3 regions of the Pseudactinotalea sp. Z1739 genome follow, and region 2 is predicted to be linked to each of the others. Evidence: riboswitches for the same ligand, from Rfam matches in the RefSeq annotation. Region 2 holds a riboswitch; each other region holds the start of a gene.

Region 1 (10,627 bases), on a different contig from region 2:
CGCTGTCCCCGACGGCACCGTGGTCAAGACCGCCAAGGGCGAGATCCTGGCCGACCTGGTCGGCCACGGCACCGAGTACGTCGCCGCGGCCGGGGGTAACGGCGGGCTCGGCAATGCCGCCCTGGCCTCGCGCAAACGCAAGGCTCCCGGATTCGCCCTGCTCGGGGAACCCGGGCAGGAGCGGGACCTGGTACTGGAACTCAAGACCGTGGCCGATGTGGCTCTGGTCGGCTTCCCCTCGGCGGGCAAGTCCTCCCTGATCGCGGCGATGAGCGCGGCGCGGCCCAAGATCGCCGACTATCCGTTCACCACTCTGGTGCCGAACCTGGGAGTGGTCCAGGCCGGACAGGCCCGGTTCACGATGGCCGACGTGCCCGGGCTGATCCCCGGCGCCTCCCAGGGCAGGGGTTTGGGCCTGGAGTTCCTGCGACACATCGAGCGGTGTGCCGTGATCGTCCATGTGCTGGACTGCGCCACCCTGGAGCCGAACCGGGACCCGATCAGCGATCTGGACGCGATCGAGGCGGAACTGGACGCCTACAGTGCCGACGTCGGAATCGAAGGTGGCCGGGTGCCGCTGGCGCAGCGCCCCCGGTTGGTGGTGCTGAACAAGGTGGACGTGCCCGAGGCCCAGGACCTGGCCGATCTGGTGCGGCCCGACCTGGAGGCCCGTGGCCTGGAGGTGTTCGAGGTCTCCGCGGTAGCGCGCAAGGGCCTTCGGCCGCTGTCCTTCAGACTGGCCGAGATCGTGCAACAGGCCCGCGATGCCGCCCCACCGCCGGAGCCAACCCCGACGGTGCTGCGCCCCCGCGCGGTGGACGAAACCGGGTTCGCTGTCACCCGGCGCAAGAGTGACCACGAGTACTTCCTGATCACCGGCACCAAACCAGAGCGCTGGGTGCGCCAGACCGACTTCGCCAACGATGAGGCCGTGGGTTACCTCGCCGACCGGCTGGCCCGCCTGGGAGTGGAGGAGGCGCTGTTCGAAGCGGGCGCCACCCCGGGTGCGGAGGTCGTGATCGGTGACGGCCCCGAGGGCGTGGTCTTCGACTGGGAGCCGACCATGATGACCGGCCCCGAACTCCTGGGCGCTCGCGGCTCCGACGTGCGTCTGGAGGAGCGGCAGCGGCCTACTCGGGCGGAGAAGCGCGAGGAGTTCCACAACCGGATGGACGCCAAGGCTGCCGCTCGCGAGGAGTTGTGGACCGACCGGGAGCAGTGAGGTCACCTCATCGGCGCGCACCGCACGGGACCCGGGGCGCCCAGTACATGGACGGTCCCGTCCGAATCGTGATCGGGTGCGCCACAATGGTGCCGTGACCAAGACCGTGACGGACCGGCGTGAACTGGGGGACCCCGGTCGCGCCCGACGAGTCGTGGTCAAGATCGGCTCCTCCTCGCTCACCGACGCGGCTGGGCGGCTGGATGTACACAAGCTCACCGCGCTCGTCGAGGTCCTGGCCCGTCGCCGAGCCGCGGGTGGGCAGGTGGTGCTGGTCTCCTCCGGGGCCATCGCCTCGGCGCTGGGCGTCCTCGGGCTCAGCGGCCGGCCCCGGGACCTGGCAACCGCCCAGGCCGCGGCCAGCGTCGGGCAAGGGCTCTTGATGGCGCACTACACGCGCGCGTTCGGTGCCCACGGGCTCACCGTCGGCCAAGTGCTGCTCACCGTGGAGGATGTGGTGCGCCGGGCCCATCACCGCAACGTCCAGCGCAACGTCGAACGACTGCTGGCGCTGGGAGTGGTGCCGGTGATCAACGAGAACGACGCCGTGGCCACCCAGGAGATCAAGTTCGGTGACAATGACCGGCTGGCCGCTCTGGTCTCGCACCTGTCCAAAGCCGACGCCCTGGTGCTGCTCACCGACGTCGACGCCCTGTACGATCGCTCGCCCCGGCTGCCCGGTGCCCGGCGGATCGCACGCGTCCGGGACCGACGAGACCTGGAGGGCATCGAGGTCACCGCACGAGGCGGGGCGGTGGGCACCGGGGGCATGGTCTCGAAGTTGGAGTCCGCCGCGATCGCCTCCGGCGCCGGGATCCCGGTGGTGGTGACCGCGGCACACAATGCCGGGGCCGTGTTGTCCGGTGAGGACGTGGGCACCTGGTTCGAGCCGGCCCGACGGCGCACCAATGCCCGGCGGCTGTGGTTGGCCCACGCCGCGCACACCGGAGGTTCGATCAGCGTCGACGAGGGTGCGGTGCAGGCGATCACTGCCGGGAAGAAGTCGCTGCTGGCGGCCGGCGTGGTGGACGTGACGGGGGAGTTCGACGCCGGCGACCCGATCGACGTGCTGGATCCAGCCGGCCGGGTGGTGGCTCGAGGCTTGGCCTCCTACAGCGCTGAGGAACTCCCTGCGCGTCTGGGCCGCACCTCGGTGCAGATGCGGGAGCAGTTCGGCCCGGACAGTGCCCGCGCGGTGGTGCACCGGGATGACCTGGTGGTGCTGGACCGCACCGACTGAGGCCGGCGAGACGGTCGCATCAGCCGACGGCGCGCTCCGGCGTCTCGGACTGGGACCGCGTCGTGGCGACCGAATGCGCAGCCCTTAGGTAGTTGACACGGCAAGATAGTTGACACGGCAACTATCCGACTCATAGGTTGATCCCAGGTTCAGAGCGTCAGCGCCAAGTCCCGGCTTGCTGACCGGCAACCCCCCGCGCGGCGGGGTGCTCCGGGAGATGACCTGGCCGCGGGCCACATGGCCCCCGGCAAGCGCATCACCGCTCCCCGCGGTGCAGACAGAAGGATGAAGACAGCGATGCACACCGACAGGACCCTTGCGTACCAGCGACGCCACGTCTCCTGTGTGATGTGTGCGATGTGTTGCTGCTTCATGTCGGCCTGAGCCGACACCTCAACCGGCAGCCTCGGGCCCTCTGACGGCCCCTCGGCGCCACCCCTCAGCCGGTCGGTGCGCACCTGAGCCCGATGCGTGACACACCGGGCGTGCGACCCGCGCTGAGGCAGCAATGTTGAGCCCTTTCTTGCACCGAGAGTGAGCACCCCATGTCTGCTGTACCTGCATCTGTGAACGAGACCGCGTCCCTGGTCGGATTGGATCTATCCAATGCCGGCGCGCCCCGGGACTGGCAGCGCGAGCGCAACGCCGAGACCGAGCAATTCATCATGGGCCGCCTGGCCGGCCTGGCCTCCCTCGCCGACCGGGGCGGGGTAGACCTGATCTCGCTGGATGAGACATTCCGGCTCGGTGGTAAGCGGCGCCGGGACGCCTGGCTGGACGGGGCGCTGGCTACCTCCCGCCTTGCCCGGCACACCACCCGGGCCGCCCTGGTGGCCACAGTTCCGCTGGGCATCACGCGCCCCGAACACGTCGCTGGTGCCATCGCCTCGGTGCACCGGGCCAGTGCCCAGCGCGCGGGCTGGCAGCTCGAGCAGGGCGCCACCGCCCAGGGCACCGGTGCGCGCACGGTGGATGCGGTGCTGGACGCGCCGGTGGCCGCACCCCGCAAGCGCACCGTGGATGATGTGGTTCGCGAACCAGTCCGCCCACTGGTGGTGGTACCGGTGCGCAACGGTGTGGACGCCGAGCTGGCTGCGGCGCGCGCTGACGTGGCACGGCTGTCGGTGGCAACCCTGGAGGAGGCCCGTGCCGCCCGGGCTGCGATCCGTGAAGCGGCAATCGAGTGGGGCCGGGCACCCGGTGACGTCAAGGTGCTGGTCGATGTGCACACGGTGATCTCCGCCGATCGGGCCAGCGCACAGGCACGCTGGGACCTGCTGTCCTCACTGGAACTGCCTTCCGGCCTGCCGGCTCTGCGCACCATCGGGACCGCCGAGGACCTCGCCACGCTCTGGAACGCGTGGGTCCGGGCCGGCGGAGCCGACGGGTTCACCGTGGTGCCGGCCTCGGTACCCACCGATGTGGTGGCTCTGGCCCAGGACCTGCTGCCGGCGCTGACCGAACTCGGGCTGCGTACGCCGGCGACGGCTCCGGTCACGCCCGCGGCGACGCCTGCTCGCTCCCGGCGTGCCCCGGTGCGGGTGCGATGAGCCGTCCTTCTCAGGCGGTCCCGGCCGGCCAGTCGTTCTCGGGCAACAGGTCGCGTAGCGGTGCCGAGCGCCCCGGTCCGAGGATCACCTGGGTGTCGATGTTCGCCGGGTCGATCTGTCGGATGAACTCGCGGCAGCGTCCGCACGGTGAGACCACGTGCAGGGTGCCGGCCTCATCGCGCCACACTGCCACGATCTGGGCGATACGGAACTCTCCGGCCGTCACCATCGCGGCGATAGCGGCGTGTTCGGCGCAGAAGCCGGTTCCGCACGGGGTGTCGATGCACACCCCTGAGTACCGCGCGCCGGCGGCCGTCACCAGGGTGGCTGCGACATCACCCGACTTCCGGTCCTCCGCCTCGCTGGGGTTCAGGTACTCCTGGGCCGAAGCGATCAGGGAGGAGAACGACGCGGTGTCCATAGGCGCGATCCTAGAGGGAACCGGTGTGGCAGCCCTCGCCGGTTCCCGTGGCGGACGGGCCCGGATCGACGGCCGCAGCGCACCGGCCGCGGCCTGGGAGCGCGGCGGCGGCGTAGGCTTGGCTGCATGACTCAGACGACGGCGCAGCCCGCCGCGGACGTGACGGCGCAGGTGCAGCAGGTGGCCGCCGACGCGAAGGTGGCCGCCCGCGCCCTGGCGCGGGCCACCCGGGCCACCAAGGACGCCGCACTGCACCGGATGGCCGATGCGTTGGTGGATGCCACCGACCGGATCGTGGCCGCCAACGATGTGGACGTGCGCCGGGAGGAGGCCGGCGGGATGAGCCCGGGCCTGCTGGACCGGCTCACCCTGGACGCCGGCCGCGTCGAGGGGATCGCCGAGGCGTTGCGGGACCTGGCGGCCCTGCCGGACCCGGTGGGGGAGGTGTTGCACGGTTCCACGTTGCCCAACGGGTTGCGGGTGCGGCAGGTGCGGGTGCCCATGGGGGTGGTGGGCATGATCTACGAGGCACGCCCGAACGTCACAGTCGATGCCGCCGGCCTGGCACTCAAGAGCGGGAACGCGGTGGTGCTGCGCGGGGGTTCGGCCGCCGCGCAGTCCAACCAGGAGATCGTGGCGGTCCTGGGTGAGGCACTGGAGCAGGCCGGCCTGCCCGCTGACCTGGTGCAGTCCATTGACGCCTACGGGCGCGCCGGCGCCCAGGCGCTGATGCGGGCCCGTGGGCTCATCGACGTACTGATCCCCCGCGGCGGGGCCGGACTGATCCAGACGGTGGTGACCGAATCCACGGTGCCGGTGATCGAGACCGGGGTGGGCAACTGCCACCTGTACGTCGATGCCGGCGCGCCGCTGGATCAGGCGCTGTCCCTGTTGCTGAACTCCAAGACCCACCGGTTAGGGGTGTGCAACGCCCTGGAGACCCTGCTGGTCCACGCCGAAGCCGCTGCGGACTTCATGCCCGCGGCCCTTGACGCCCTGGACGGCGCCGGGGTGCGGATCCACGGTGACGAGCGCACCCGCACCCTGGCCCCGGGCAACGTCGAGGTGCTCCCGGCGACCGAGCAGGACTGGTCCACCGAGTACCTCAGCGCCGACCTGGCCGTGGCCGTGGTCGATGACATCGATGCCGCCCTGGAGCACATCCGCACCTACTCCTCCGGGCACACCGACGCCATCTGTACCACCGACACCCGGAGTGTGGCACGGTTCACCACCGAGGTGGATTCAGCCGCCGTGATGGTTAATGCCTCCACCCGGTTCACCGACGGCGCCCAACTCGGCCTCGGCGCGGAGATCGGGATCTCCACCCAGAAACTGCACGCACGCGGACCGATGGGCCTGACCGAGTTGACCACCACCACCTGGGTGGTGGAGGGAGACGGGCACATCCGAACCTGAGTGCCCGACTGACATGCCCGGCCTGCGGCGTGGCCCGGCAGGTGTTCGGCATCAGTGGGGCGGTAGAGTTGGGCCTCGGACGATCGACGGCGCAGCGCCCCTGGTATGGCGAGCATCACCGAGGTGGTAGGAACCCGGGCGGGAACGTGCGAAACTGTGCCTGTAGAGCAAGGAACAGAGAGGACCGGAGTCGATGAGCAGTTCGCTGCTGACTTTCACCGCAATGGCCGCCGAGGCATCGAGTCTGCCGATGCCGCCGGTGGGGTACGGAGTAGTGTCCATCACCATCTTGATGTTCCTGCTCTTGGTGACGATCGCATTCCGCTCGGTTGGTACCCGCCAGCGCCACAAGTGAGGCTGCCCGATTACACAGTGTCGGAGTTGACGTGAGCACACCCACGCGCACCCGGATCGGGATCATGGGCGGCACGTTCGACCCGATCCATCATGGTCACCTGGTTGCCGCCAGCGAGGTGGCCGACGAGTTCGATCTGGACGAGGTCGTCTTCGTGCCCACCGGCGCTCAGCCCTTCAAGTCGGACCGCGACGTGACCTTGGCCGAGCACCGGTACCTGATGACTGTGATCGCTACCGCCTCCAACCCCAGGTTCACCGTTTCTCGGGTGGATATCGACCGCGGCGGGGTGACCTTCACCGTCGATACGTTGCGGGACCTGCACAGGGCCCTGCCGGAAGCGGAGTTGTTCTTCATCACCGGCGCTGATGCGCTGGGCCAGATCCTGCAGTGGAAGGACTCCCCGGAGTTGTGGGAACTGGCCCACTTCGTGGGAGTTACCCGCCCGGGGCACGAACTCAGCGGTCAGGACCTGCCCGATGGGGAATACTCCCTGCTCGAGATTCCCGCGATGGCGATCTCCTCGACCGACTGCCGCACGCGGGTCTCGGAGAACAAGCCGGTGTGGTATTTGGTGCCTGACGGCGTGGTGCAGTACATCGCCAAGCACGGTCTGTACCGGGACCCGGCCACGTTCCACCGGCCGGAATTTGGTGTCAGCACTGACGGGAGGGACAGTGACGCGGTGGCGGTGAACTCGGCGTGAACCAGCCGGTCGACCCGAACGAGGACACCACCACCGCCGGTCTGGGCGAGCGACGCCGACGGCGTGAGGCCGAGCGGGCCCGTGCCCGCGCCGCGGGCCGGGCGGAGGAACGTCCCCTGACACGGCGCGAACGGCGCGCCCGCGATGAGGCGCTGGCCAGCGGTGCCCTGACCTATGGGCCCGACGGTCTGGTACCCACCTCGGAGTTCGAGCGGATCGAGGCCGAGAGCCTGTCGGCCGCCTCGGCCGCCTCGGCCGCCGAACCGGCGAGCGCTGCTTCAGCGGCCTCGGCTACGGATCCGCCGCCCCGCAGCAGACGGGCGCGCCGGGAAGCCGAGCGAGCCGCCACCGCGGCTTCGGCTGTGTCGGCACTGTCCGCGCCGTCGGCGACCGAGGCGCCCGCACAGCCGAAGACAGACCGGACCGAGGAACCGGTGCGTCGACGTGAGCCTGACGGTCCCACAGCCGGGAGCGATCCCGGGCAGACGGCAGCCCAGCGTGAGCCGGAGGAGCCTGCGGCGGGGAGCGTGCCGGAGGAGGCCGCGGCTGACCGGGCTTCGGAGGAGGCCGAGGAGCGGCGTGAGCCGCAGGAGCCTGCGGCCGGGCGTACCTCCGAGGATCAGGAGACCCGGTCCGAGCCCGAGCAACGGGAGGGGAGTCCGGCGATGCCGAGCGCGCCCTCGCCCGACGGCGGCCCGGCGACGGCGCTGATGGTGCCGGTGTCCCGCAAGTCCCTGCGGGACAAGCGAGCCGCGGCGCCGGCACCGCCCACGATGGATGCCCGGCCGGCCGAACGCACCAGTACCGGCCGGCGTCCGGTGGTGCGGCCACCGGCCTCGGTGCGTGCCCGCCGCGGGGTGGACGGATCAGGGGAACTGACGGCCATCCAGCGCGCGGTCCGCGAGGCGAACACCGCGGCCGAGGGCATCGCGGTGGGGGAGCAGGGTGAATCCTCGTCCCCGACCTCCTGGCACTCGGCTGTGGACATCCCGGCGGTCAGTTACGAGGTGAGCCAGCAGACGGTGCGCCCTGGGGCCACCGCCGCTTCCGCGCCGACGGCCCGTTCGGACTCTGACACGGTTTCCGCACCGAGCGGTGACTCCGGTCCTCCCGCAGTATCCGCACCGACGGCTGGCTCCGGTTCGAGCGCGGCTTCCGCGCCCACGACCGACTCCGGTCCCACCGCGGTTTCCGCACCGAGCGCAGACTCCGGACCGGCCGCGGCTTCCGCGCCGACACCGTCCCGAGCGCCCGAGGTGACCTCACCGCAGGAGCCGCACTCGCCGTCGTCGGCCCCTTCGGTAGCCAGCGCCGACACCGAGGACGACGACGACGGCGCCTTCGACATGACGCCGCGCTGGGAGTCGCTGCAGCGGGCCGAGGCCCTGCGGGCCAGGGCCGATGCCGAGCCGGCGGCACGCCCCACGCCACCGTTGCGCACCTCGGCGATGCGCTCGGCTGAAGTCGGCGAACCTCCGGTACAGCCGTTGGGCCCTGCGGAGGAGGACCCCGAGGACGAACTCCACGAGGCCGAGGCACGCAAGACGCCCGGCTGGCTGTTCGCGCTGCAGATGCTGGTGTTGGTTCTGGTGATCGCGATCCTCGGGGCGTTGGTATACCTGTTCGCCACCGGGGACTTGTTCGGGGACGACGACGCCGCTGTCCTCGGACTGTCCGGTTCCGTCCTCTGGTCAACGGGCCGCTGAGGCGGCTCGGGCCGTAGACTGGGTTCGACCAGGGCGTCTACCCGAGGAGAACCGTGCCCGCTGACGAACGAGCCATCGAACTGACCGAGGTGGCCGCACTCGCGGCCGCGAACCTCAAGGCGGAGGAGATCATCGCCCTCGACGTCTCCGAGCGGCTCGTGCTCACCGACGTCTTCGTGGTGGCCTCGGGCAGCAGTGAACGGCAGGTGCGCTCGATCGTCGATGCGGTGGAGGAGGCTCTGGCCGACCACGGCGCGAAACCGGTGCGCCGCGAGGGTGTGGCTGAGGCACGCTGGGTGCTGCTGGACTTCGGCGACATCGTCGTGCACATCCAGCACGCCGAGGACCGGGTCTACTACGCGCTGGAACGGCTTTGGAAGGACTGCCCGGTCATCGAACTGCCCGAGGAGGTCCGGGCCGGCGCTCAGGGTGACGGTGCCGGGCAGGCATGAGCGCCACCATCCTGTTCTGGCGTCACGGCCAGACCGATTACAACGCCCAGGGGCGGCTGCAGGGCCAGGTGGATATCCCTCTGAACGAGGTGGGCCGGGCCCAGGCGCTCGCGGCCGCGCCGGCTTTGAGCCAGATCGAACCCGTCGCGATCATCTCCTCGGACCTGGTGCGGGCGCGCGATACCGCCGAGTACCTCGCCGAACGGACCGGGGTGGCGGTGAGCACGGACGCGCGGTTGCGGGAACGCAACTTCGGTGCCTGGGAGGGTCTGACGCACGAGGAGATGCGCGCCGGGTGGGCCGACGCCTTCGCCGTATGGCGTGATGGTGGTCACCCTGCGGGCATCGGGGCCGAGACTCGTTCGGCGCTCGGGCAGCGTGTGGCGCAGGCAGCCGCGGAGGCATCGGCGGGCTACGAGGAAGGCGGGGTGGTCGTGTTGGTGGCCCATGGGGCCGCGATTAGCGCGGGATTAGTGGCTTTGCTGGGCCACGATCCGGAGACCTGGCACGGCATCACCGGGATCGGCAACTGCCATTGGAGCGTGGTGCGCCCGAACAACGGCGCCGAGCCCGGGTGGCGGATGACCGCGCACAACGCCGGCGGGGGTCTGGTCGATTTTCCCCAAGGGGCCAGGATCGTCTAGAGTATCTCTCGCCTGCACAGGCACCCGGGGCTATGGCGCAGTTGGTAGCGCGCTTCCATGGCATGGAAGAGGTCGGGGGTTCGAATCCCCCTAGCTCCACCATAGGAGGCTTACTCGAAACGGCACCTGCTGCAGAGCCGGTGAAGAGTGAGCTCCAGGCCGTTGTCACGACTGTCGAGTTGTCAGCAAAGAGACCGCCCATCTGGGCGGTCTCTTTGTCTTTGGTGGGGATGGCTCCGTGGCCGAGGGCGAACGCGGCGGCGAAGTGTCGCCGGATGGCCTCCTGGTCGAGTCCGAGGGTCGCGGCCTTGTAGGCGGCTTCGGCGGCGAACAGCTGGGCATGGGGTTCGGTGAGGCGGCTGCCGACGACGTCCTCGTCGGTGATGTAGATCGCGCCAAACACGGCCTGGTTGAGGCGGCGGCGGACTTCGTCGGTGGTGTCCTTGTACAGCTCGTGCGGGTTCTCGAGCAGGCTCAGCTGCGCGTCGAGGAACCTTGCTCCGGCGGTCAGGTCGATCGTGACGGCGTCACGCTGGGTGGTGAGGCGTTCGCGCTCCTGCTGGATCTTCCTCAGCCTGGTTTTGATCTTCCCGGTTGTGACGGTGCCGTCTGCGGCTAGGTCGAGGAGGTTCTCTTCCTGGGTGTCGAGTGCGGCGAGCTGGTCGTCGAGTTGCTTCTTCAGGAGCCGCTGTGCCGCGTCTGCGTCACCGAGGGTGTCGGCCATGAGGGACCGGATCGCGGCGAGGAACTCGGGTGTGTACCGCTTGACCTCGTAGTGGCGCTCGACGGCGTCCTCGACGCGGTAGAGGTTGTGGTGCGGGCTGGTGCAGGTGCCGTCCTTGGTGCCGGGGCAGAAGTAGTAGAAGTACTCCTGCCCGGTGCCGTCCGACCGAGCGCTGGATGAGCAGGCGC
Region 2 (10,627 bases):
GACGTGCAGCGGTTCATGGTCCTGATCCCCGATGACGCCCAGCCCCGGTACATCCGGGTGCAGAGCCAGTTCCACCTCAACCCCGACTACTTGGAGTTACCAGCGGGCTAGCCCGGGGACGGCGCCGATGTGTCCGGTGGTGGGATTTCCGGGCGCGCCGGCTCCGAGGGTGGGGGTGGTGGCACCGGCCGCGGTGGACCGCCGGAAAGGAGTTCGGCCGGTTCGGGCCGCGGAAGCCGGGCCAGGTCGGTGGCCCCTGCGGGGGACCGCGGCGGCAACCGCAGCCAGGAGGGCGCCCCGAATTTGGTCAGCAACGCATCGGCGCTCGCGGCCAGCAGCGCGGTGGACAGGATCAGTACCAGCGTGTCGTTGAGCATGGCGATCGGTGCGGACAGCGAGCGCCACTGGGCACCGTCGAGGGTGGGAGCAACTCGTCCGGCCACACCCCACACCAGGTAGTGCAGTTGAGAGATACTCACGTAGGCCAGGCAGAACGTCAGCACCGGCGTCCATCCGGCCTTGAGGATCATTGCGGCGGCACCGATCAGGGCGGTGAACCGTCCATCCGCGGCCCCGAGAAGTCTCCAGGCCCGCACGATCGGCGCCATCCCCACCCGGGCAGCCACCCTCGCGAAGGCGGCGCTGGTCCGGCGCAGCCGGATGAGGTCCTGGACGCCGACCACATCGGTGGCCTGGACCCCGTAGACGATCACCCCGATCGCCAGCCACGACACCGGCACCAGGATGGCGGTGACGGCCCCGGCGAGGGCCAGCTGGGTCCACTCCAGGGCCGCGGGAGCCACCAGACCGAACGCCGGCCAGAAGCCCTCGATCCAGCCCCCGATGTCGCGCAGCCACTGCGCCGCCTGCCGCCCGCTCCACCAAGCCCGGAACTCCGAGGCCAGGTACGTCACCACGTAGGCACCCAGCACGATCCAGACGATCTCGGCGTAGCCCACCACCACCTGCAGGCCCATCCGGCGCCGGTCCTTGTTGCTGCGCCACAGGGTGCGGGTCCGCACCAGGCGGATCCCCGCCACCCGCACCAGCACGGCGGTGAAGACCACCAGCAGCACCGTCACCGACTCCGCCACCGGGAGACGGCTGACGGTGTCCAGATCGGCGAAGTCCTCGGTGCGGCCCACATCGTCGTCGAAGCCCCTGCTTACGTAGGCGCGCATGTCGTCCTCCAGGCCGCCACCGCTCTGGTAGACCACCAGGAACGGCACCAGCACAGCGGCCACCGCTGCCATCAGATCCGCCAGGGGGGAGGCGTGCCCGGCCCGGCGGCGCAGCACCAGCAACATGCCCACCACCGCCAGCATCGGCAGGAACGGCACCAGCGAGAGCGCCAGCAGTCCCGGCACCGCACCGGTGCGGGCGATCAGGATGACCAGGTCCATCAGGTAGTGCTGGCCCAGGTGCGCCGCGAGGGCGATCAGCGTCAGCGGCAGCCAGTGGTAGCGCAGCAGGGCGCCGGTATTGCGCAGCAGGCCGAGCCCGAGCAGCACCGTGGCGCGGGTGTCCGGCGCCGCGGCGTCCGTGCCGGGGTCGGCGTGCTGTGCCATGGAGATGACTCTAGCGACGCTCGGGGCCCGCCACCGTCACGCACCGGCTGGTGCGGCGGTGAGCGGGCTCAGCGTGGGAGGTCGAACTGGGCGTCGGCCCAGTCCAGGACGGCCTGGGTGTACTCGGTCCGCACGGGTTCGACGGACAACGCCAGATCGTGCCGGCCTCCCCCGAACTGGTGCACCCGCACGTGCGTGCCCAGGCGTGCGGCGCAGTGGGTCATGTCCTCCACCGCCAGCACCGCATCGGTACCGGCCAGGTCTTCCACGCTCGGACGCGTGGGATGACCGGAGGCACCGCTGGTGCACACCAGCACCGGAGCGGTGATGTCCAGACCGTGCCGGACCCGGCGCTGGGCCCGGACCACCGAGGCAAGCCAACCGGCACGCACCGGAAAGGCCGCCAGCGGTTTCCAGTCGAGGTTGTAGTCGAACTCGCCATCCGCCTCGGCGTGCACGCTACGCCCGTAGGACTCGCCCAGGGTGCTGACCACCAGATCCGGGGCGACCTGGCCCAGCGTGGCCACCAGCGGCCGCAGCAGACGGCGCACCGGCGCCGGACGGTTGAGGTCGAACCACGGGCTGTTCAGCACCACCGCATCGATCAGGGCAGGATTGCGGTCGGCGTACAGCGCGGCCATCAGTCCGCCGGTGGAATGGCCCATCAGCACCACCTGACGCACCCCGGTGGCGCGGATGATGCGCATGGCGGCGGTGATCTCTTCGGCGTGCACCCCGATCCCGCTGGACCAGCCGGGCCGGCGCCCGTCTCGGATGGAGCGGCCGTGGTCCCGCAGGTCCAGGGCGTAGAAGTGATAACCACGCCCCGCCCACGCCGCGCCGTGCCCGGCCTGGAAGAAGTAGTCGGCGAACCCGTGCAGATACAGCACCGCCGTCGTGGGTTGACGGCGGCCCGTTTGCCTCGCTCGGTGGCGCACCAGGGTGGCAACCGGCGTTCCGTGGCGGTCGGGGCGCAGGCGCAGCGTGCGCGCCCGCCAGGGTTCCCCGAGGACGTCGGGCCGCCAGGTGCCTTCGTTACGGGAGGCGCCGTCGTCGTCGTCGTCGGCCCCAATCGGGTGGGTGTGGGCGGGAGAGGTACTCACCCTCCCATCCTCACACCGGAGCCGCCGGCGAGTGGTGAGTACGCTGGTTCCAGTCGGGGTCACATCGGCACGCGGGCCGGTGCCGAGCGCCGCAGCAAACCCGAGGAGGACACAACGCATGAGTGCTGTCGCGATCCTGGGGGCCGGCATCATGGCCTCCGCCCTGACCGTGCCGCTGACCCGCAACGGACATCGGGTCCACCTGGTGGGCACCCACCTGGACACCGAGATCATCGACGCCATCCAGCGCACCGGAGTGCACCCGCACCTGGGGATCGCGTTGCCGGAGGGGGTCACCGCCTTCCAGCTCGAGCAGGCCCGGGAGGCGTTCGCGGGGGCTGAGGTGGCCATCAGCGGGGTGAACTCCTTCGGGGTGACCTGGGCCGGGCAGCAACTGAGCGCACTGCTGCGGCCCGGGATGCGGGTGCTCTCGATCACCAAGGGCATGGACGCCGATGGGGCCGGGGACCTGCGCATCCTTCCCGAGGTGCTGATGGAACAGGTGGGCGCCGGACTGGCCGGGCAGGTGACGTGGTCGGCGATCGTGGGGCCCTCCATCGCCGGGGAGGTCGCGGTGGAGCACGACACCGCCGTGGTGTTCACCGGCACCGACCAGGAATCCCTGGACGCCCTGGCGCACATGTTCCGCACCGATGCTTACCACGTGTGGACGTCCACCGACTTCCTCGGGCACGAGATCGGGGCCGCCACCAAGAACGTCTACGCCTTCGCGGCCGGGTTCATGGAGGGGCTGCTCGACGCTGCCGGCGAGGGCACCGGGCAATACCGCCGGTACAACTACGGAGCCGCGGTGTTCGCCCAGGGCACCCGGGAGATGCTGCGGTTCATCGAACTGCTCGGTGGGGACCGGGAGACCACCACCGGTCTGGCCGGTGTGGGGGACTTGTTCGTCACCTCCATGGGTGGGCGCAACGTGCGGGCCGGCCGTTACGTGGGGTCGGGGGTGCCGTTCTCGGAGGTGCGCGACCAGCACATGAAAGGCGTCACCTTGGAGGGGGTTGCGGCGATCGAGGTGATCGGGGCGGCGATCGAGAAACTCACTGAGCGAGAGGTGATCGAGGCCGAGGAGTTCCCGCTGCTGCGGCACCTGTACGGGATCATCGCCCACGATGAGCCCCTGGAGATGCCGTTCAGGGACTTCTTCGGCGGGATGCGCTGATGCGGGGCTGACGTGCCGGGGCTGGCGCCCGGCCGTCGTCGTGCACTGCCGTCGTCGTGCACTGCCGTCGTCGTGCACTGCCGTCGTCGTGCACTGTGGGCGTCTTGCAGTGTGGGACGGCCCGGAGTCCATGTTGGCCCGCCCGGTGCTGGGACGTAACGTGGCGCCCGACCATCCAGAGCAGCCGAGAGATCTGGCTCGACGACGCTGCAGCAACCACCGCGGGCGCGGAAGGTGCTACCGCCAGGAGCGATGGAGGCAGCCATGAGCGATCCACAACCTCGATGTTCCCTGCCCGAGGGTGTGGGAGCGGCCACCGTGGGCGTGCGCGGGGGCCAGCAGCGCACCGAGTTCGGCGAGATCGCCGAGCCGATGTTCCTCACCCAGGGCTACGCCTACGAACGGGCCGCCGACGCCGAGGCGGCCTTCGCCGGCGAACTCGACATCTTCACCTACTCCCGCTACTCCAACCCCACCGTTGCCGCGTTCGAGGAACGGATGCGCCTGCTGGAGGGTGCGCAGGCGTGCTACGCCACCGCCAGCGGTATGTCCGCGCTGTTCGCCGCGATCGCCCCCCTGGTGAAACAGGGCGGGCGGATCGTGGCCGGCAAGGCGCTGTTCGGATCCACCTTCGTGGTGCTGGACCAGATCATGGGCCAGTGGGGGGTCCGCACCGACTACGTCGATGCCCATGACCTCGAGGACTGGGAGCGGGCCCTGGCCACCCCGGCGGATCTGGTGCTGTTCGAGACCCCCTCGAACCCGATGATGGACCTGGTCGACATCGCTGCGGTCTCGCGGCTGGCCCACCGCGCCGGTGCGCTGGTGATCGTGGACAACGTGTTCGCCACCCCGGTGCTGCAGCGACCCTTGGAGTTCGGCGCCGATATCATCGTGTACTCGGCCACCAAGCACATCGACGGGCAGGGCCGGGTGATGGGCGGGGCGGTGCTTGGCCCGCGCGAGATCATCTGTGGCCCGGTGCAGGACTTCATCCGCAACACCGGTCCAACCCTGAGCCCGTTCAACGCCTGGGTACTCCTGAAGGGGCTGGAAACGCTCGCGCTGCGGGTGCGGGCCCAGAGCGCGGCAGCGTGGGAACTGGCCACCTGGCTGGAGGGGCATCCCGGGGTGGCATCGGTGCGGTACCCACTACTGGATTCTCACCCTCAGCAGGTGCTCGCCAAGGAACAGATGAGCGGTGGGGGAACCGTGGTCACTTTCGATGTGGCCGCTGATGGCGCCGGTGGGGCCGGGCAGGTCAAGGAGCGCACGTTCGCGGTTCTGGACGCCCTGCGGATCGTGGACCTGTCCAACAACCTGGGCGATGTGAAGTCGATGGTCACCCACCCGGCCACGACGACGCACCGCAAGTTGGGTGCGGCCGGTCAGGCCGCGATCGGGGTCACCCCCGCCACCGTGCGCCTGTCGGTGGGCCTGGAGGACGTGCCGGACCTGCGCGCCGATCTCGACCAGGCTCTGGGCCGGCTTCGCTGACGCGTGCTGGGTCGGTCAGGGCGCGTCCACGATGCTGCCGTTGCGGGGCAGCCCCTGGGGGAAGGTGATCGACACCGCCTCGGTGCTGGCCGCTTCGAGGGACGTCATGGCTTGCAGGTGCAGGTGGGGCTCGGTGCTGTTGCCGGAGTTACCGCACTCACCCACCTGTTCCCCGGCGAGGACCGGATCGCCTGCGTGTAGTGCGATGCTGCCCAGCCGCAGATGGCACAGCGCCACGAACGGGCCACCGGCTGCCGGCTGGATGATCAGGTGGTTACCGGCCAGGCCGGGGAAGCCCCGCGCGGCCCGCCGGGGCTGGGTCAACGCGTAACCGATCGAGGGCAGCCCACGAACGCTCATGTGGTCCGGCTCCCCGTCATGCACTGCGGCGATCCTGCCGGACAACGGGGCCAGCACGGCCCGGCCGAACCCGTGGAACCGCTCCGGTTGCTCCGGGCGCAGCAGGGAGGTGAGGGTGAACGGCGCCGAGCGCCCGCGTTCGTCGACGGGCACGAAGTCGATCGAGTAGGCGGTGCCGAACCGTGTGGTGCCATGGCTGGGCACCCGGTTGGCAGGGCTGTTCCGGACCGACCATCGGCCCCGGAACGGGTAGCGCAGTTCGAGGACGTCACCCCCGTCAGTGCTGGTGTGCATCGATCCGAGCATAGGCCGCAGGAGCCCGGGCCGGTGTTGGTGCCGGGGCCAGCCCCCCGCAGGGTGTTCCTCGGTGGTATCGGCTGCCCTACCTGCGTTGCTGCCCCTACCTGCGTTGACTTCGCGGCAAACGTCCTGACGTCGCGCCTGGGGCATCGCGCTCTCACGATAGATGCCGCGAAGTCGACACCTGGCCCGATTGGTTGGGGGGTTGGCTGGGCTAGGTGGGGGTTGGCTGGTCCGGTGGCGGCGGGTTGGTCAGGTGGCGAGGTGGCGGCCGGCCGGGTCAGACGACGCCGTAGAGGCGGTCGCCGGCGTCGCCCAGGCCGGGCACGATGTAGGCCTTCTCGTTCAGGCCCTCGTCCACCGCGGCGGTCACGATCGTCACGTCCGCGCGGTCTCCCACAGCCTCCTCCACCGCGCCGAGCCCTTCGGGTGCGGCGAGCAGACAGATTGCGGTCACGTCGCGGGCACCGCGTTCGAACAGGTACTCGATCGAGGCCACCAGGGTGCCGCCGGTCGCCAGCATCGGGTCCAGTACGAAGCACTGCCGGCCGGTCAGATCATCGGGCAGCCGGTTGGCGTAGGTGATCGCCTCCAACGTGTCTTCATCACGCTGTAATCCCAGGAACCCGACCTCCGCCGTGGGCAGCAGCCGGGTCATCCCCTCCAGCATGCCCAGGCCGGCGCGCAGGATCGGCACCACGATCGGCTGTGGATCGGCGATCCTGGTGCCGATCGTGGAGGTGACCGGGGTGGAGATGCGCACCGGCTCGGTGCCCACCTCCCGGGTGGCCTCATAGGCCAGGAGGGTGACCAGTTCCTCGGTGAGTTGACGGAACGTGGGAGATGGCGTGCGCTCATCCCGCAGGACCGTGAGTTTGTGGGCGATCAGTGGGTGCTCGACTACGTGCAGGCGCATGACGCCCAACCTACCGACCAGGCACACTGGCCACCATGACAACCGGTGCACAGGAATCAGATTCGGATCACACCGGCACCGCTCCGACCGCGGGTGCAGGCGCCGACCGCAGTCGTGGGGGTGCGGGCGTCAGCCGAAGCCCGCGCGCCGATCCCACTGCCGACCCCGCCGCCGATCCATCCATTCCCCGGCCCGGCGATGCGGCCGCGATGCGCCTGGCCCTGCGCGAGGCAGCCACGGCCGGCGCCGCCGGTGACGTGCCGATCGGGGCGGTGGTGCTCGACCCCGAGGGTGAGGTGATCGCCGTCGGGCACAACGCCAGGGAGGCCAGTGCCGACCCGACGGCACACGCCGAGATCCTCGCCCTGCGCGCGGCCGGGAGGGCGATGGGCAGCTGGCGCCTGACCGGGTGCACGCTGGTGGTGACGCTCGAGCCGTGCGCGATGTGCGCCGGGGCGGCGGTGCTGGCCCGGGTGGCCCGGGTGGTGCTGGGGGCCTGGGACCCCAAGGCGGGCGCGTGCGGATCCACCCGTGACATCGTTCGCGACTCCAGATTGCCGCACCGAACGGAGGTGACCGGTGACGTGCTCGGCCCCGAGTGCGCCCAACTGCTGCGGGACTTCTTCGCCGAGCGACGCTGAGCGGCCCGCTTTCCAGAGGCGCCCAGGGGAGCCGGTCCGGTCCGCTACAAGGGTGCTGGTAACGCCGCCACCAGCGCCGTGAGTGTCTCGGAGGTGCCGGCGTGCACCAGCACGTCGGCGAGCGCGTCGCCCCGGGTGCTGCCGCGGTTCACGATCGCCACCGGTTGGTCGTTCTTGGCGGCGTGCCGCACGAACCGCAGACCGGACATCACGGCCAGGGAGGAGCCGAGCACCACCAATGCCTCGCCCTCCTCAACCATGGCGTAGGCGCGGGCGACCCGGTCCTTGGGGACGTTCTCACCGAAGTAGACGATGTCGGGCTTGAGGATCCCCCCGCACACCGGGCAGGGCAGGATGCGGAAGCCCTCGGTGGCTTCGATCACCGCGTCGGCGTCCGGGGCGATCTCCACGTCGGCGACGCTGACCTCATCGGCGAAACCGGGGTTGAGTTCCTCCAGTTCGCGGTGCAGTTCGGTGCGCGCCATCCGATGGCCGCAGGTGAGGCAGATGACGGCGTCGTAGTGACCGTGCAGGTCGATCACCCGCCTCGAGCCGGCCGCCTGATGCAGCAGGTCCACGTTCTGGGTGATCACGCCGTTGACCAGGCCGGTGCCCTCCATGGCTGCCAGCGCCCGGTGGCCCCGGTTCGGTTCGGTGGTGCGCATGTGCCGCCAGCCCACGTGGTTCCGGGCCCAGTAGTGGCGGCGGAAGCCGTGGTTGGACACGAACTGCTGGTAGGTCATCGGGGTACGCGGCGGGGAGTCCGGCCCCCGGTAGTCGGGGATTCCGGAGTCGGTTGACATCCCCGCGCCGGTCAGTGCGGTCCACTGCCTGCCGCGCAGCAGGTCCACCAGTTCGTCCAACGCGTCACTCACGCCATGAGCCTACGGCCGCGGGGCGGTGAGTGAGGTGCCGGGTGCTCGTCGTGCGCAGCGAAGGGGTCGGCGATATCGTGCAGCCAGGCGGCCATGGCATGAAGGCGACGGAGGCGGTCATGATCTCCCGGGACATCTCTCGACGAAACCTTCTCGGACTGGGTCTGGGGCTGGGGGCCGGTGCGGCCCTGGCCGGGTGTGCGCCCGCCACGTCCAACCCGAACGCGGGCCCGACACTGCCCCCGGCGGACGGTCCGGTGCGGCTCACGTACTGGTCCTGGCTGAAGGACCTGCAGGTGGTCTGCGACATCTGGAACGAGGCCAACCCGGACGTACAGGTGGAGGCGGTGTGGATCCAGGGCGGCAACGCCGGCGGATACCAGAAACTCTTCTCCGCCCTCGCCTCCGGCGGCGGGCCGGACATCGGCCAGGTGGAGTTCCGCCAGATCCCTGCCTTCCTCCTCGTCAACGGCCTGGTGGAGATCGGCCGGTACGGCATGGGCGAGGTCACCGACCGGTACGACGAGGCCCTGATCAACCAGATCACCTTCAACGACGGAATGTTCGGGGTGCCCCAGGACTCGGGCCCGGTGGGCTTCTACTACCGCCACGACCTGTTCGACTCCATCGGCGCGCAACCACCGGGCACCTGGGAGGAGTGGTTGGAACTGGCCCGCGAGGTCCGCACCACCGGGGCGTACCTGGAGGCCTTCGACGTCGGGGACACCTCTCCGTTCGCCGCCTACGCCACCCAGGCGGGAGCGAATTGGTGGCAGATCGACGGCGATTCCTGGGTGGTGAACATGACCGATGAGGCCACCCTGGAGGTCGCGGACTTCTTCGACCGTGCCGTGGACGAGGACCTGCTGCACACCGGCTTCGGCCCCTACTCCCCGGGATGGTTCGCCGCCGCCGGCAACGATCAGATCTTCGCGGCCACCGGCGCCTCGTGGGCCGATGCCCTGATCCAGGGGGTGGCCGCCACCGAGGGGCTGTGGCACGTGGCCCCGATGCCGGCCTGGGCGCAGGGCTTCGGGTCGACCTACCTCGGTGGGTCCACCGCGGCGGTGATGGCCAATACGCGCTACCCGGCCGAGGCGCTGGACTTCTGCATCTGGATGACCACATCCGAGGAGGGGATCGACGCGATGATCGAGCACTGCGGCATCGGCTGGTCGCCGTCTCCGGACTTCATCGGTTCCTCCCGGAGGGAGCCGTCGGAGTTCTTCGGCGGGCAGAACTACAACGAGGAGGTCTTCGTGCCGGCCGCCGATCAGCAGAACCTGGAGTGGACCTGGGCACCGACGACGCAGCGCGTCTTCGACATCCTCGGTGACGGGTTCCGGCGCAAACTGACCGCGGGGCAGAGTTTCGTGACGTCGATGCACGAGGCCGAGGAAGCCACCGTGAAGGTCCTCGCCGATACCGGCCTGAATGTGAGGTCGGCATGAAGCGCGCCGAACCGGGGCGTACCGGGCCGGGCGGATCGGGCACGGCGACCGGGGACCGCCCGAGCAGGCGCGAGGACGCGGCCGGCGAGCGGAGCGCAGGAGCGCGCCCGGCCCGTGGTGGCAGAACCCACCGCAACGCCCAGATGCGGCGCGCGCCGTGGTTGTTGCTGACCCCGTTCGTGGTGGTGTTCTTCTTCGCGTTCCTGCTCCCGATCGCCTACGCGGTCGTGCAGAGCTTCGTTCGGGTGGAGCGCCAGGGCCTGTTCGGGGAGGAGGGCATCACCTCCACCTTCGCCGGGGTGGGCAACTACGCGGCGGCCCTGGAGAACGCCGAGTTCGTCGCCTCGATCGGGCGGGTGCTGCTGTTCGGCGCGGTGCAGGTGCCGGTGATGATCGTGTTCGCCACGGTGCTGGCGCTACTGCTGGAGACCGCCTCGGCGAGATGGCCGGCCTTCTTCCGGGCCACGTACTTCATGCCCTACGGGGTGCCGGGGGTGATCGCCACCATCCTGTGGTCCTTCCTGTACCTGCCGGGTCTGAGCCCGGTCGTGGACGTGGCCGAGGCGGTGGGGATCTCCATCGACTTCCTGGGCCCCGGAGTGGTGTTGTGGTCGATCGCGAACATCGTGACCTGGACCTACACCGGCTACAACATGCTCATCATCGTCGCCCAGCTCAAATCCATCCCGGGCGATATCTACGAGGCGGCGCGCATGGACGGCGCCGGTACCTTGCG
Region 3 (10,627 bases), 110 kb from region 2:
AAGAAGGACAGGTTGGGTGCGAAGTCGTCGATGTCCATCCCCCGGGCCAGGTAGGACTCCACGTACGTGAACCCGTTGGCCAACGTGAACGCCAACTGGCTGAGCGGGTTCGCCCCGGCCTCGGCGATGTGATAGCCGGAGATCGAGACCGAGTAGAAGTTGCGCACCCCGTTGTCGATGAACCACTGCTGGATGTCGCCCATCATCCGCAGCGAGAACTCGGTGGTGAACAGGCAGGTGTTCTGCCCCTGGTCCTCCTTGAGGATGTCGGCCTGCACGGTGCCGCGCACGTTCGCCAGGGCGTGCCCGCGCAACTCCTCGGCTTCGGCGGCTGAGGGCTCGCGCCCCTCGTCCTGGCGGAAGGCGTCCAGCTGCTGGTCGATGGCGGCATTGAGGAAGAACGCCAGCACGGTGGGCGCGGGCCCGTTGATCGTCATCGACACCGAGGTGGCCGGCGACACCAGGTCGAAGCCGTCGTAGAGAGCCTTCATATCCTCCAGCGAGGCGATCGAGACACCGGAGGTGCCGACCTTGCCGTAGATATCGGGCCGGGCGGCAGGGTCGTGACCGTAGAGGGTGACCGAATCGAACGCGGTGGACAGCCGAGTGGCCGGCTGGCCCTCGGAGAGCAGTTTGAACCGCCGGTTGGTGCGGAAGGCGTCGCCCTCACCGGCGAACATCCGGGTCGGATCCTCATCGGCCCGCTTGAACGCATAGAGCCCGGCGGTGAACGGGAAGCGCCCGGGCAGGTTCTCCCGGCGCCAGAAGCGCACCATGTCCCCGGCGTCGCGGAAGCGCGGCAGTGCCACCCGGGGCACCTTCGTGCCGGACAGGGATTCCCGGGTCAGGCGGGTGGTGATGTCACGCTCGCGCACTCGCACCGTGTGCTCGGTCCCGGAGTAGACCTGCACCGTCGCGGGCCACTGCTGCTGCTGTTCGAGCACCTCGGCCGGCAACGCCCGGCGTGCGTCCTCGGCAAGCCGGGCCACGTCGTCGTGCGCCTTGCCTGCCGCGGACAACTCCTCGAGTGTGAACTCCAGGTGCTGCACCCGGCTGGCCGCATCGGCGTAGGTCTCGGTGTCGGCATGGTAGGCCCGGACCGTTTCGGCGATCTCGGACAGGTAGCGCACCCGTGCCGCGGGGACCACCGGGGTGATCATCGACGAGTACTGGACGTCGACTCTGGGCAACGCGCCCTCGCCCACGTCCAGGCCGCGTTCGCCGAGGCGGTCGCGCAGCTCCTGGTACAGCGCCGTCACGCCGTCGTCGTTGAAGGTGGCCGCGGAGGTGCCGTAGACGGGCATGTCCTGTGGCTTGGAACCGAAGGCCTCCCGGTTGCGCACCATCTGGCGGCCCACATCGCGCAGCGCATCCATCGCTCCGCGGCGCTCGAACTTGTTGATCGCGACCACGTCGGCGAAGTCGAGCATGTCGATCTTCTCCAGTTGGCTGGCCGCTCCGAACTCCGGCGTCATCACATACAGGGACACATCGGCCAGCGGAACGATGCCCGCGTCACCCTGCCCGATCCCGGGGGTCTCGACGATGATGAGGTCGAAACCCGCGGCCTTGAGGATCTCGAGGACGGCCGGTACCGCCTCGGGCACCTCGCTGTGCCCGCGGGTCGCCATGGAGCGGAAGTAGGTCTGCTCACCGCCCAGTGCGTTCATCCGGATCCGGTCGGCCAGCAGCGCACCACCGCCCTTGCGGCGCGTGGGGTCGATGGCCAGCACCGCGATGCGTAACCGGTCGCCCTGGTCCACCCGGAAGCGGCGCAGCACCTCATCGGTCAGGGACGACTTGCCCGACCCCCCGGTGCCGGTGATACCCAGCACCGGCACCGGGTTGCGCGCGGCCGCCTCGGCGTACCGGCCTCGGTCGGCCTCGCTGATGCGCCCCAGTTCGACGCCGGTGACCGCCCGGGCCAGCGCCGTCCGGTCACCGGCCAGGACGGCGTGGGCGTCTGCTCCGCCGAGTTCCCACAGGTCGACGTCGGCCTGTTCGATGACCTGGTTGACCATCCCCGGCAGGCCGAGTCGTTGACCGTCCTCGGGGGAGAAGATCGTCACTCCCGATTCGCGTAGCCGAGTGATCTCCTCGGGCACGATCACGCCGCCCCCGCCGCCGACCACCTTGATGTGGCCGGCGCCGCGTTCGGCGAGCTGGTCGACGAGGTACTCGAAGTACTCCACGTGCCCGCCCTGGTAGGAGGAGACGGCAACGGCCTGGACGTCCTCCTCCAGGGCGGCTTCGGCGACCTCCTGCACCGACCGGTTGTGGCCCAGGTGCACCACCTCGGCGCCCTGGGACTGCATGATCCGGCGCATGATGTTGATCGAGGCGTCGTGCCCGTCGAACAGGCTGGCAGCGGTGACGACGCGGACCGGGTGCTCCGGCACATGCAGGGGTCGTGCTTGTTCGGTCATGGCGTCCTCGGCTCACCGTCGGGTGCGACTACTCCAGATACTAGGACATCCAACTATTCCTCGATAGGGGGTGGCTGCACCTGATCGCCGCCGTCGGCGCGCATCAGGCCCAGCAACTTCGTCAGTTCCCGAACCTGTTCGGGCGGCAGACCGGGTCGGATGAAGACCTCGGCGTTGAGCGCGCTGGTCGCCTCCTCCACGGCCGTCCTCCCGGTAACGGTCAGGGAGGCCAGCACGACCCGGCCGTCGGAGTTGCTGCGCACCCGCTCCACGTAGCCCTGCCGCACCAGCCGCTCGACCAGGCTGGTCACACTGGTCGGGTGCACCTGCAGCAAGGAGCCCATCCGGGACATCGCCATCTCCCCTCCGGCGGCGAACGACAGTAACCGGAGCACCTCGTACCGGGCGAAGGTCAACTCCATCGGGCGCAGGACCGAATCGATGCGCTCGGCCAGCAACTGGTTGACCCGCACGATCGAGGTGACCAGGGCCATGCCGTCGGCGGCTTCAGCCCAGCCGTGCCGGACCCACTGTTGATGGGCCTGATGGATCGGGTCCCGGTCGGCGCGCACGCGACCACCCTACGGCGCAAGCCGAGTGCGTCCCGGGGCGTTGCGGACACCTCACGAGCGTCACGGCGCCAGCCAGACCGGAATCTCAGGGGATGAGACGGGCGGACTTTACTCTTGTGCCTGCCCGGCAGCAGGCCCGTAGTCTGGCTACCGACCATCCAGAGCGGCCGAGAGACCTGGCTCCACGACGCCGCAGCAACCCCCAACGGAAGCCTCCCGCGGGAAGGGTGCTCACGCCAGGACCGATGGAGTTCTTCATGCAGGCATCCCCCGACGGGCGCATCCGATGAGCACGGCTAGCCTTCTTCGTGTGCCCTCCGACCGACCGACCATCTCCTTCGAGCTCTACCCCCCGCGCTCGGAGAAGGGCGAGCGCGCCCTGGTACGCACCCTCGCGGAACTGGCCGCGGCCCAACCGGACTTCTTCTCCATCACCTACGGCGCGTCCGGCTCCACCCGGGAGACCTCACGGGAGTTGATCCGGCGGGTCGTCACCGAGACCGAGGTCACCCCGATCGCCCACCTGACCTGTGTGGGGGCCTCCGCGGGGGAACTGCGCGGGGTGATCGAGGACCTGCTCGACGAGGGGGTGCGCGACTTCCTCGCCCTGCGCGGGGACCCACCCGCGGGCGAACCGGACTGGGAGCCGCACCCGCAGGGGCTGACCCGCTCCAGCCAACTGGTGCGCCTGCTGCGGTCCATCGAGGCCGAACGGTTCGGCGATGCCGGTGCCACCACCGGGCAGGTGAACCCGCTGAGCATCTCGGTGGCGACCTATCCCGGCGCACTGCGCGACAAGACCGGTAACCCGGTGGTCGACCCGCGTGACATCGCCGCCCTGGTGGAGAAGCAGGAGGCCGGTGCCGACTTCGCGATCACCCAGATCTTCTACGACGCCGGGCACTACGCCGCGCTGCTGGAACAGGCCCGCTCGGCCGGGGTGCACATCCCGATCCTGCCGGGGGTGATCCCGTTGACCGACCCGCGCCGGCTGCGCAAGCTGCACCAGCTCACCGGCGTACGCCCCCCCGAGGGTCTATTGGCCACGCTGGATGGAGCTGCCTCCAAGCAGGAGGCCTACCGGCTGGGTCTGCAGGCCACCCGCTCGCTGGTCAACGACATCCTCGCCCTCGGGGCACCCGGCCTGCACGTGTACACCTTCAACACCGCCACGCCGGCACTGGACCTGCTCTACGGGTCCGGGCTGCGCCCGGTTCCCACCCTGGCCTGAGCCCCGGCGAGGAGCGCCCCACCCGGCCCCGCCGTCGTCGGCTTGATCTTCAACCGCACCCGAACAGGAAGTCTCATGACACAGCACACCCCGTTCCCCGCCGCCACCATCCTGGGCTACCCCCGGATCGGCCCGGATCGCGAACTCAAACGAGCCGTGGAGTCCTTCTGGGCCGGCCGCACCGACGCCGCCGAACTGACCGCATCCGCACGCGCGCTGCGTGCGGATCTGCGCACCCGCCTGCGTGGCCTGGGTCTGGACGCCCAGGACGCCTCGATCCCCTCCGACTTCACCTTCTATGACCAGGTGCTCTCGGTGGCCGCACAGGTGGGGGCGATCCCGGCGCGGTTCGACGACCTGCGCGACCAGAACGGATCGCTGGACCTGGCCGGCTACTTCACCGTGGCCCGCGGGGAGGGTGACCGGGCACCGCTGGAGATGACCAAGTGGTTCGACTCCAACTATCACTACCTGGTGCCCGAGATCGGCCCGGAGACCGCCTTCGATCTGGTTGAGACCCCCAGCGTGGCAGCGTTCACCGAGGCCGCCGAGGACGGCGTGATCACCCGCCCGGTGCTGGTGGGTCCGATCACGTTCCTGCTGCTGTCCAAGGCCAGTGAGGCGGCCCCGGACGGCTTCAACCCGCTGGACCGTATCGATGACCTGACCGCGGTGTACGCCCGGTGGCTGGCCGCCTTCGCCGAGGCCGGTGCTCCCTGGGTGCAGCTGGACGAGCCGGGGCTGGTCTCCGACACCTGGCCGATCTCCCGGGCCGAACTCGGCGAACTGGTCTCCCGGGTCTACACCACCCTGGCCGGGGCGAGTGAGCGACCGGCGCTGTTCGTGGCCGCGCCCTACCACCGGCTGGGCAGCGCGTTCACCCCGTTGGCCCGAAGCGGGGTGGAGGCGATCGGACTGGACCTGGTGCGCGGGGACATCCCCGACGACGTGGCGGGTGCGGACCTGTCCGGGGTGACCCTGGTGGCCGGGCTGGTCGATGGGCACAACGTGTGGCGCACCGACCTGGACGCCGCCCACGAGAAACTCACCGCCCTGCGCGGCGCTGCCGGGCCCGAGGCCACCGTGGCGGTGTCCACCTCCACCTCGCTGTTCCACGTGCCGCACACCGTGGCCGATGAACCCCAGCTGCCCGAGCAGCTGCGGTCCTGGCTGGCGTTCGCCGATGAGAAGGTCGGTGAGGTCCGGGCCCTGGCGGCCGGGCCCGAGCGGGCCGCCGGGGCGTTCGAGGCCTCCCGCGCGGTGCGGGCCGATCGGGCCGGCGCCGAGGGGGTCACGGTGCCCGTGGTGCGTGAGCGCACGGGCCGGCTGTCGAAGGCCGACTTCGCGCGCAGCGACTACCCCACCCGGCAGGCCGCCCAGCGGGCGGCGCTGGACCTACCGGAGTTGCCGACGACGACGATCGGGTCGTTCCCGCAGACCGCCGAGGTGCGGCGCGCCCGGGCGCAGGCACGACGCGGCGACATCACCGGAGAGGAGTACCTGGCGGCGATGCGCGCCGAGATCGACCGGGTGATCGCGCTGCAGGAGGAACTGGGCCTGGATGTGTTGGTGCACGGCGAACCCGAGCGCAACGACATGGTGCAGTACTTCGCCGAGAACCTCGACGGTTTCGCGGTCACCCAGAACGGGTGGGTGCAGTCCTACGGATCCCGGTGCACCCGGCCCTCGATCCTGTGGGGTGACGTGTCCCGGCCCGAACCGATCACGGTGCAGTGGTCCACCTACGCCGCCTCCCGCACGGACAAGCCGGTCAAGGGCATGCTCACCGGTCCGGTGACGATCCTGGCCTGGTCCTTCGTGCGCGATGATCAGCCGCTGGGTGAGACCGCCAACCAGGTGGCCCTGGCGCTGCGCGATGAGGTGGCGGATCTGGAGGCGGCCGGGATCGGGCTGATCCAGGTGGATGAGCCGGCGCTTCGGGAACTGCTGCCGCTGCGCCAGGAAGAACACGAGGACTACCTGGACTGGTCGGTCAACGCGTTCCGGCTGGCTACCGCCGGCGCCGGGGACGCCACCCAGGTGCACACCCACCTGTGCTACTCCGAGTTCGGTGAGGTCATCGGGGCTATCGATGGCCTCGATGCCGACGTGACCTCGGTGGAAGCGGCCCGGTCCAAGATGGAGATCGTCCCGGACATCGCCGACTCCTCCTTCGCCCGGGGGATCGGGCCGGGGGTCTACGACATCCACTCACCCCGGGTGCCCAGCACCGCCGAACTCACCGGACTGCTCCGGATCGCGCTGGGCTCGGTGGACCCGCACCAGTTGTGGGTCAACCCCGACTGCGGGCTGAAGACCCGAGGCTATGAGGAGACCACGGCCTCGCTGCGCAATCTGGTGGCCGCGGCCAGGGAGGCGCGCGCGATCGTGCAGGCCTGATCCGGCCGGGGTTCGCACCGGAGCGGCTCCAACCGCACTCCCCGGCGTGCGATCACGGCGAGCAGCGCTAGCGTGGAGGCACGAAGACAACGAGGGAGTGGATGCTATGAAGGGCAAGGTCGGGTTCGTGTTGGGCGCCGCCGTGGGATACCTGTTGGGTACCCGCGCCGGCCAGGAGCACTACGACAAGATCAAGGCGCAGGCCAAGAACGTCTGGGAGAACCCGACGGTGCAGGAAAAGGTCTCGGCTGCGGAGAGCAAGGTCGGGGAGGTCATGCGCGAGCAGGGCTCGCACGTGGCGGAAAAGATCACCGACACGGTCAAGAGCAGGTTCGGCTCCGACTCCTCCGTGGGCTCCGAGGACGTTCAGGCCCCGGCCGAGCCTTACCCGCCGGCACCGCGCCCGCACGACTGAGGTCGTCCAGAGTTCGCCGTGGCTCCCCCGGGCCGGCTGTGCGTCGTCAGCCGGCCGGGCAGGCCGTGACGATCTCGGTGAGCGCGCCCAGTTCCTCCGGGGTCACGCCCAGGCGGTAGGCGTCCTTGATCAGTACCTGCTGGACGGCGTAGGCGCAGTGAAACCGCTCATCGGAGGGCAGCCAGTGCGCGGCATCGGAGGCGCCCTTGTCCTGGTTGGCCGCTCCGTCCACCGCGATGAGGTTCCCCGGGTCATTGGCAAAGGCCAGGGCCACTGACGGCGACCAGGAATCGGCCCCCTTGCTCCACGCATCGGCCAGGGCCACCACGTGGTCGATCTGTACCGCTGAACTGGTGTCCGGGCCGCGTTCGAACTCGATCCGGTGCCCGGTGTAGGGGTCGTGCAGCACACCGGCCACCACCACGCACGGTTGCACCGGGTCGTAGGTGACCTCGGCGAGCCAGTGGGCCAGTTGATCGTTGCGGGTGTCACAGCCGTTGCCGTCCACATCGAACCACGGCGGACCGAAGTGATCGCGGTCATAGCCGGCCAGCACCCGCGGCTCGCCCACCACCGGCAGCCGGGTCAGTGCCTCCGTCGCGGCCTGCACCCGCTCGGGTGGGACCGTCCACGCCGGGGCCGGGGTCACCTGCGCCCACCACGTCGGGGCCACCAGCGCGAACACCACGCACAGCACCGCCACGGTGACGGCGTGCAGCACCCGCCGCACCAGGCCGGGCTCCCACTCCAGCAGTTCCGCCAGTCTGTTCACCACCAGGAGCCTCACAGGGCACACCCGGCCCGGGCCCGCGCCGCCGAGTCTGGTGTGGACCCCGGGATCGCCCCGGGCAACGCTGTGGACACGGGCGCGGCGCCGTCATCGGGTGTGCCCCGGGATACGCAACACTGGTCCCCATGTCCGACCCTTCCCCGCGTAGGACCCAGGTGCGCCGGTGGCGCCGGTACCTGGCCGAGGAGCAGGCCGAGGCCAAGGTCTACCGGGCGTTGGCGCAGCGCCGCAGTGGTGAGGAGGCGCAGATCCTGAACGCCCTCGCCGATGCCGAAGCGCGTCATGCCGCGCACTGGGAGCAGCTGCTGGCCGACTACCCCGGCCGCGCCCGCGGCCCTTCGTTGCGGTCACGCCTGTTGATCCTGCTGGCCGGATGGTTCGGCTCGGTCTTCGTGCTCGCCCTAGCCCAGCGTGCCGAGTCGCGTTCGGCCTATGCCGAGGACGACGACGCCACCGACGCCATGGCCGCTGACGAGCGGATCCATGCCGAGGTGGTGCGTTCGCTGGCGGTGCGGGGCCGGGCCAGGATGTCCGGCTCCTTCCGGGCCGCGGTGTTCGGGATGAACGACGGGCTGGTCTCCAACCTTGCTCTGGTGCTGGGGATCGGCGCAGCAGGCACCTCCACGAACGTCATCCTTCTGGCCGGGCTGTCCGGGCTGCTCGCCGGGGCGTTGTCGATGGCGGCGGGGGAGTACGTCTCGGTGCAGTCCCAGCGGGAACTCGTCGATGCCTCCGCCCCGAGCCCGTCGGCCCATACCGTGATCGAGCACCTGGATGTCGACGCCAACGAACTCGCCCTGATCTACCGCGCCCGGGGGATGCCGGAGCAGGAGGCGCAGGCCCGGGCCGCCGAGCGCCTTGCGGTGGCCGACCCGCAACGCCAGCAACCACTCGGGGCCGGCTCGGCACCAGTCGAGCTCGGCTCGGCCCTGGGTGCGGCGGTGGCCAGTTTCTTCTTCTTCGCCACCGGGGCGATCATCCCGGTACTGCCCTACCTGTTCGGGGCCAACGGGCTGTTGGCGGTGCTGCTGGCCGCGCTGCTGGTCGGGGTTGCGCTGGTGGTCACCGGCGCGACCGTGGGCCTGCTGTCCGGATCCTCGCCCTGGCTTCGGGCGCTGCGGCAACTGGGCATCGGGTGGGGTGCGGCAGCGGTCACCTACGCGCTGGGGCTGGCCTTCGGTGCGGTGATCGGCTGAGCGGCCGAAAGGTCCGCTCTCTCAGTCCGGGGGCGCTGCGTCCGCCAGTGCGTTGAGGACCTGGGGGGCCAGGGCCACACCGTCCCCACCCAGGAACTGGGGCGCGCCCCGCAGCCCGCGGCGCCGGTCGGCGTCGGGGAGGGCCACCGGGGTGCCGTGGGACAGGATCTGCTCGCCGGGGGTGAGCTGGCGGATCGCGATCGCCGCCACTGCCCCGGGGAACCCTTGGGCGAACTCGGCGTAGATCGCCGGATCGCGCTGACCGTCATCGCCCACCAGCACCCAGCGCACGTGCGGGAACTCGGTGTGCAGCCGCCGCAGAGTGCGCTCCTTGTGCTCACGGCCGGAACGGAACCAGCCGGTATTGGTCGGGCCCCAGTCGGTCATCAACTTCGGGCCGAACGGATAGTCGTGCTCGTGCAGGAACTCCGCGATCGCGGGCACCACGTTCCACGCACCAGTGGACAGGTAGAACACCGGCAGGTCGGACACCTGCTCCTCGACCCGGCGGTAGAACCGGGCCATCCCCGGAACCACCCGGCGGCTGCTGTGGTGGCGCACGAACGTGTTCCAGACCGCGATCAACGGGCGCGGTACGGCGGTGATCATCACGGTGTCGTCAATGTCGCTGATCAGGCCGACCCGGGCCCGGGAGGAGATGATGCGCACCCGGGCCGGGACCGGCGTGCTGGCCCGGGCGCGCAGGGTGACCTGGTGCCAGCCGGGCGCCAGGCCGTGGCCGTGCACGGACAGGTCGATGTAGCCGCCGCGGTCGGCACGGGTGTGGTGGTCCCGGCCGTCGATGGTGACCGTGACCGGGATCATTCCCACCGGCGCCGTCACGTACGGGCGCCAACCGCGGACCGGCTTGGCCGGTGCGTCGGCCTCGGCGTCGGCCTCCGGCAGCGGGTTGCGGGTCATCACCACCCGGCCCAGGATGCGCACGAAGTCCGGCGATCCGTACCCGGTGTGCGCGATGGTGCGGGGGCGCCACCCGCGGTTGCGGAGGAAGTGGATCAGTCGCCGGTTCAGCGCGTCCTCGACGGCGGCGGCAACATGGGTACCCGCTGGCATGCGATCTCCGTGCGCAGGGCGTCCGTCCGAGCCCGCCGGCTCAGGCCCGTGGTGCCGGCGGGGGCCCCTCGTCGCGACGGTCCACCACCTCTCGGTGGGTGGTGTTGGTCCGCTGGCCCTGGAGCACCAGGGACAGCACGATCGCCAGCACACCGGCACCCATGCAGATGTAGCCGATCATGGTCAGGTCCACAGCGTTGAAATTGTCCCTGACGGCGAAGCCCAGGATCGCTCCGACCACTAACAGGAAGACTCCAAGTCCGATCCTCATCTGCCAACCTCTCCTTCGTTTCGGCGCCGGTTCTCGACGCACGGCGCGCGAGGGCGCGACACCATGGTGGCGCAGGTTGACCGGTCCGGCATGTCGGGACGAGGCACGCGTCCTCCGCCGGTCAGTCCGGGCGCAGGTCACGCGCCGGGTGAACTCCGCCATCGCCGGCCGACCCGGGGGGTGCGGCTCACTCGCCGGTCGAGCCCCGCCGTCGTCCGGGGTTGACCGTGCCCAGCACCGCCCCAGGGGTGG

Evidence for each region. Region 2 has a riboswitch for S-adenosylmethionine ahead of ACO0LV_RS03555 (O-succinylhomoserine sulfhydrylase). Riboswitches for the same ligand answer to the same signal wherever they lie in the genome.
Region 1: another riboswitch for S-adenosylmethionine. It lies ahead of ACO0LV_RS15430 (hypothetical protein); the one in region 2 lies ahead of ACO0LV_RS03555 (O-succinylhomoserine sulfhydrylase).
Region 3: another riboswitch for S-adenosylmethionine. It lies ahead of ACO0LV_RS04055 (methylenetetrahydrofolate reductase); the one in region 2 lies ahead of ACO0LV_RS03555 (O-succinylhomoserine sulfhydrylase).

The regions. Positions count from the first base shown of each region.
Region 1 covers NZ_JBMPQA010000013.1:237-10,863, reverse strand. The annotation lists gene obgE (GTPase ObgE) at 1-1,222, shown strand, start outside; gene proB (glutamate 5-kinase) at 1,317-2,462, shown strand; SAM riboswitch class IV at 2,609-2,722, shown strand; gene ACO0LV_RS15430 (hypothetical protein) at 3,008-4,012, shown strand; gene ACO0LV_RS15425 (cytidine deaminase family protein) at 4,023-4,433, opposite strand; gene ACO0LV_RS15420 (glutamate-5-semialdehyde dehydrogenase) at 4,560-5,852, shown strand; gene ACO0LV_RS15415 (hypothetical protein) at 6,046-6,207, shown strand; gene nadD (nicotinate-nucleotide adenylyltransferase) at 6,239-6,913, shown strand; gene ACO0LV_RS15405 (hypothetical protein) at 6,910-8,619, shown strand; gene rsfS (ribosome silencing factor) at 8,673-9,071, shown strand; gene ACO0LV_RS15395 (histidine phosphatase family protein) at 9,068-9,715, shown strand; tRNA gene ACO0LV_RS15390 (tRNA-Ala) at 9,742-9,817, shown strand; gene ACO0LV_RS15385 (hypothetical protein) at 9,954-10,334, shown strand.
Region 2 covers NZ_JBMPQA010000002.1:235,904-246,530, reverse strand. The annotation lists gene ACO0LV_RS03575 (hypothetical protein) at 1-111, shown strand, start outside; gene ACO0LV_RS03570 (hypothetical protein) at 108-1,568, opposite strand; gene ACO0LV_RS03565 (alpha/beta hydrolase) at 1,637-2,671, opposite strand; gene ACO0LV_RS03560 (NAD(P)H-dependent glycerol-3-phosphate dehydrogenase) at 2,790-3,851, shown strand; SAM riboswitch class I at 4,020-4,110, shown strand; gene ACO0LV_RS03555 (O-succinylhomoserine sulfhydrylase) at 4,116-5,348, shown strand; gene ACO0LV_RS03550 (M23 family metallopeptidase) at 5,364-6,002, opposite strand; gene upp (uracil phosphoribosyltransferase) at 6,289-6,924, opposite strand; gene ACO0LV_RS03540 (nucleoside deaminase) at 6,960-7,565, shown strand; gene ACO0LV_RS03535 (Sir2 family NAD-dependent protein deacetylase) at 7,610-8,368, opposite strand; gene ACO0LV_RS03530 (ABC transporter substrate-binding protein) at 8,539-9,891, shown strand; gene ACO0LV_RS03525 (carbohydrate ABC transporter permease) at 10,035-10,627, shown strand, end outside.
Region 3 covers NZ_JBMPQA010000002.1:343,223-353,849, reverse strand. The annotation lists gene icmF (fused isobutyryl-CoA mutase/GTPase IcmF) at 1-2,426, opposite strand, end outside; gene ACO0LV_RS04060 (MarR family winged helix-turn-helix transcriptional regulator) at 2,480-2,998, opposite strand; SAM riboswitch class I at 3,150-3,250, shown strand; gene ACO0LV_RS04055 (methylenetetrahydrofolate reductase) at 3,309-4,229, shown strand; gene metE (5-methyltetrahydropteroyltriglutamate--homocysteine S-methyltransferase) at 4,305-6,629, shown strand; gene ACO0LV_RS04045 (YtxH domain-containing protein) at 6,736-7,044, shown strand; gene ACO0LV_RS04040 (HNH endonuclease family protein) at 7,091-7,816, opposite strand; gene ACO0LV_RS04035 (VIT1/CCC1 transporter family protein) at 7,960-9,030, shown strand; gene ACO0LV_RS04030 (App1 family protein) at 9,052-10,104, opposite strand; gene ACO0LV_RS04025 (DUF6458 family protein) at 10,145-10,375, opposite strand; gene ACO0LV_RS04020 (hypothetical protein) at 10,563-10,627, opposite strand, start outside.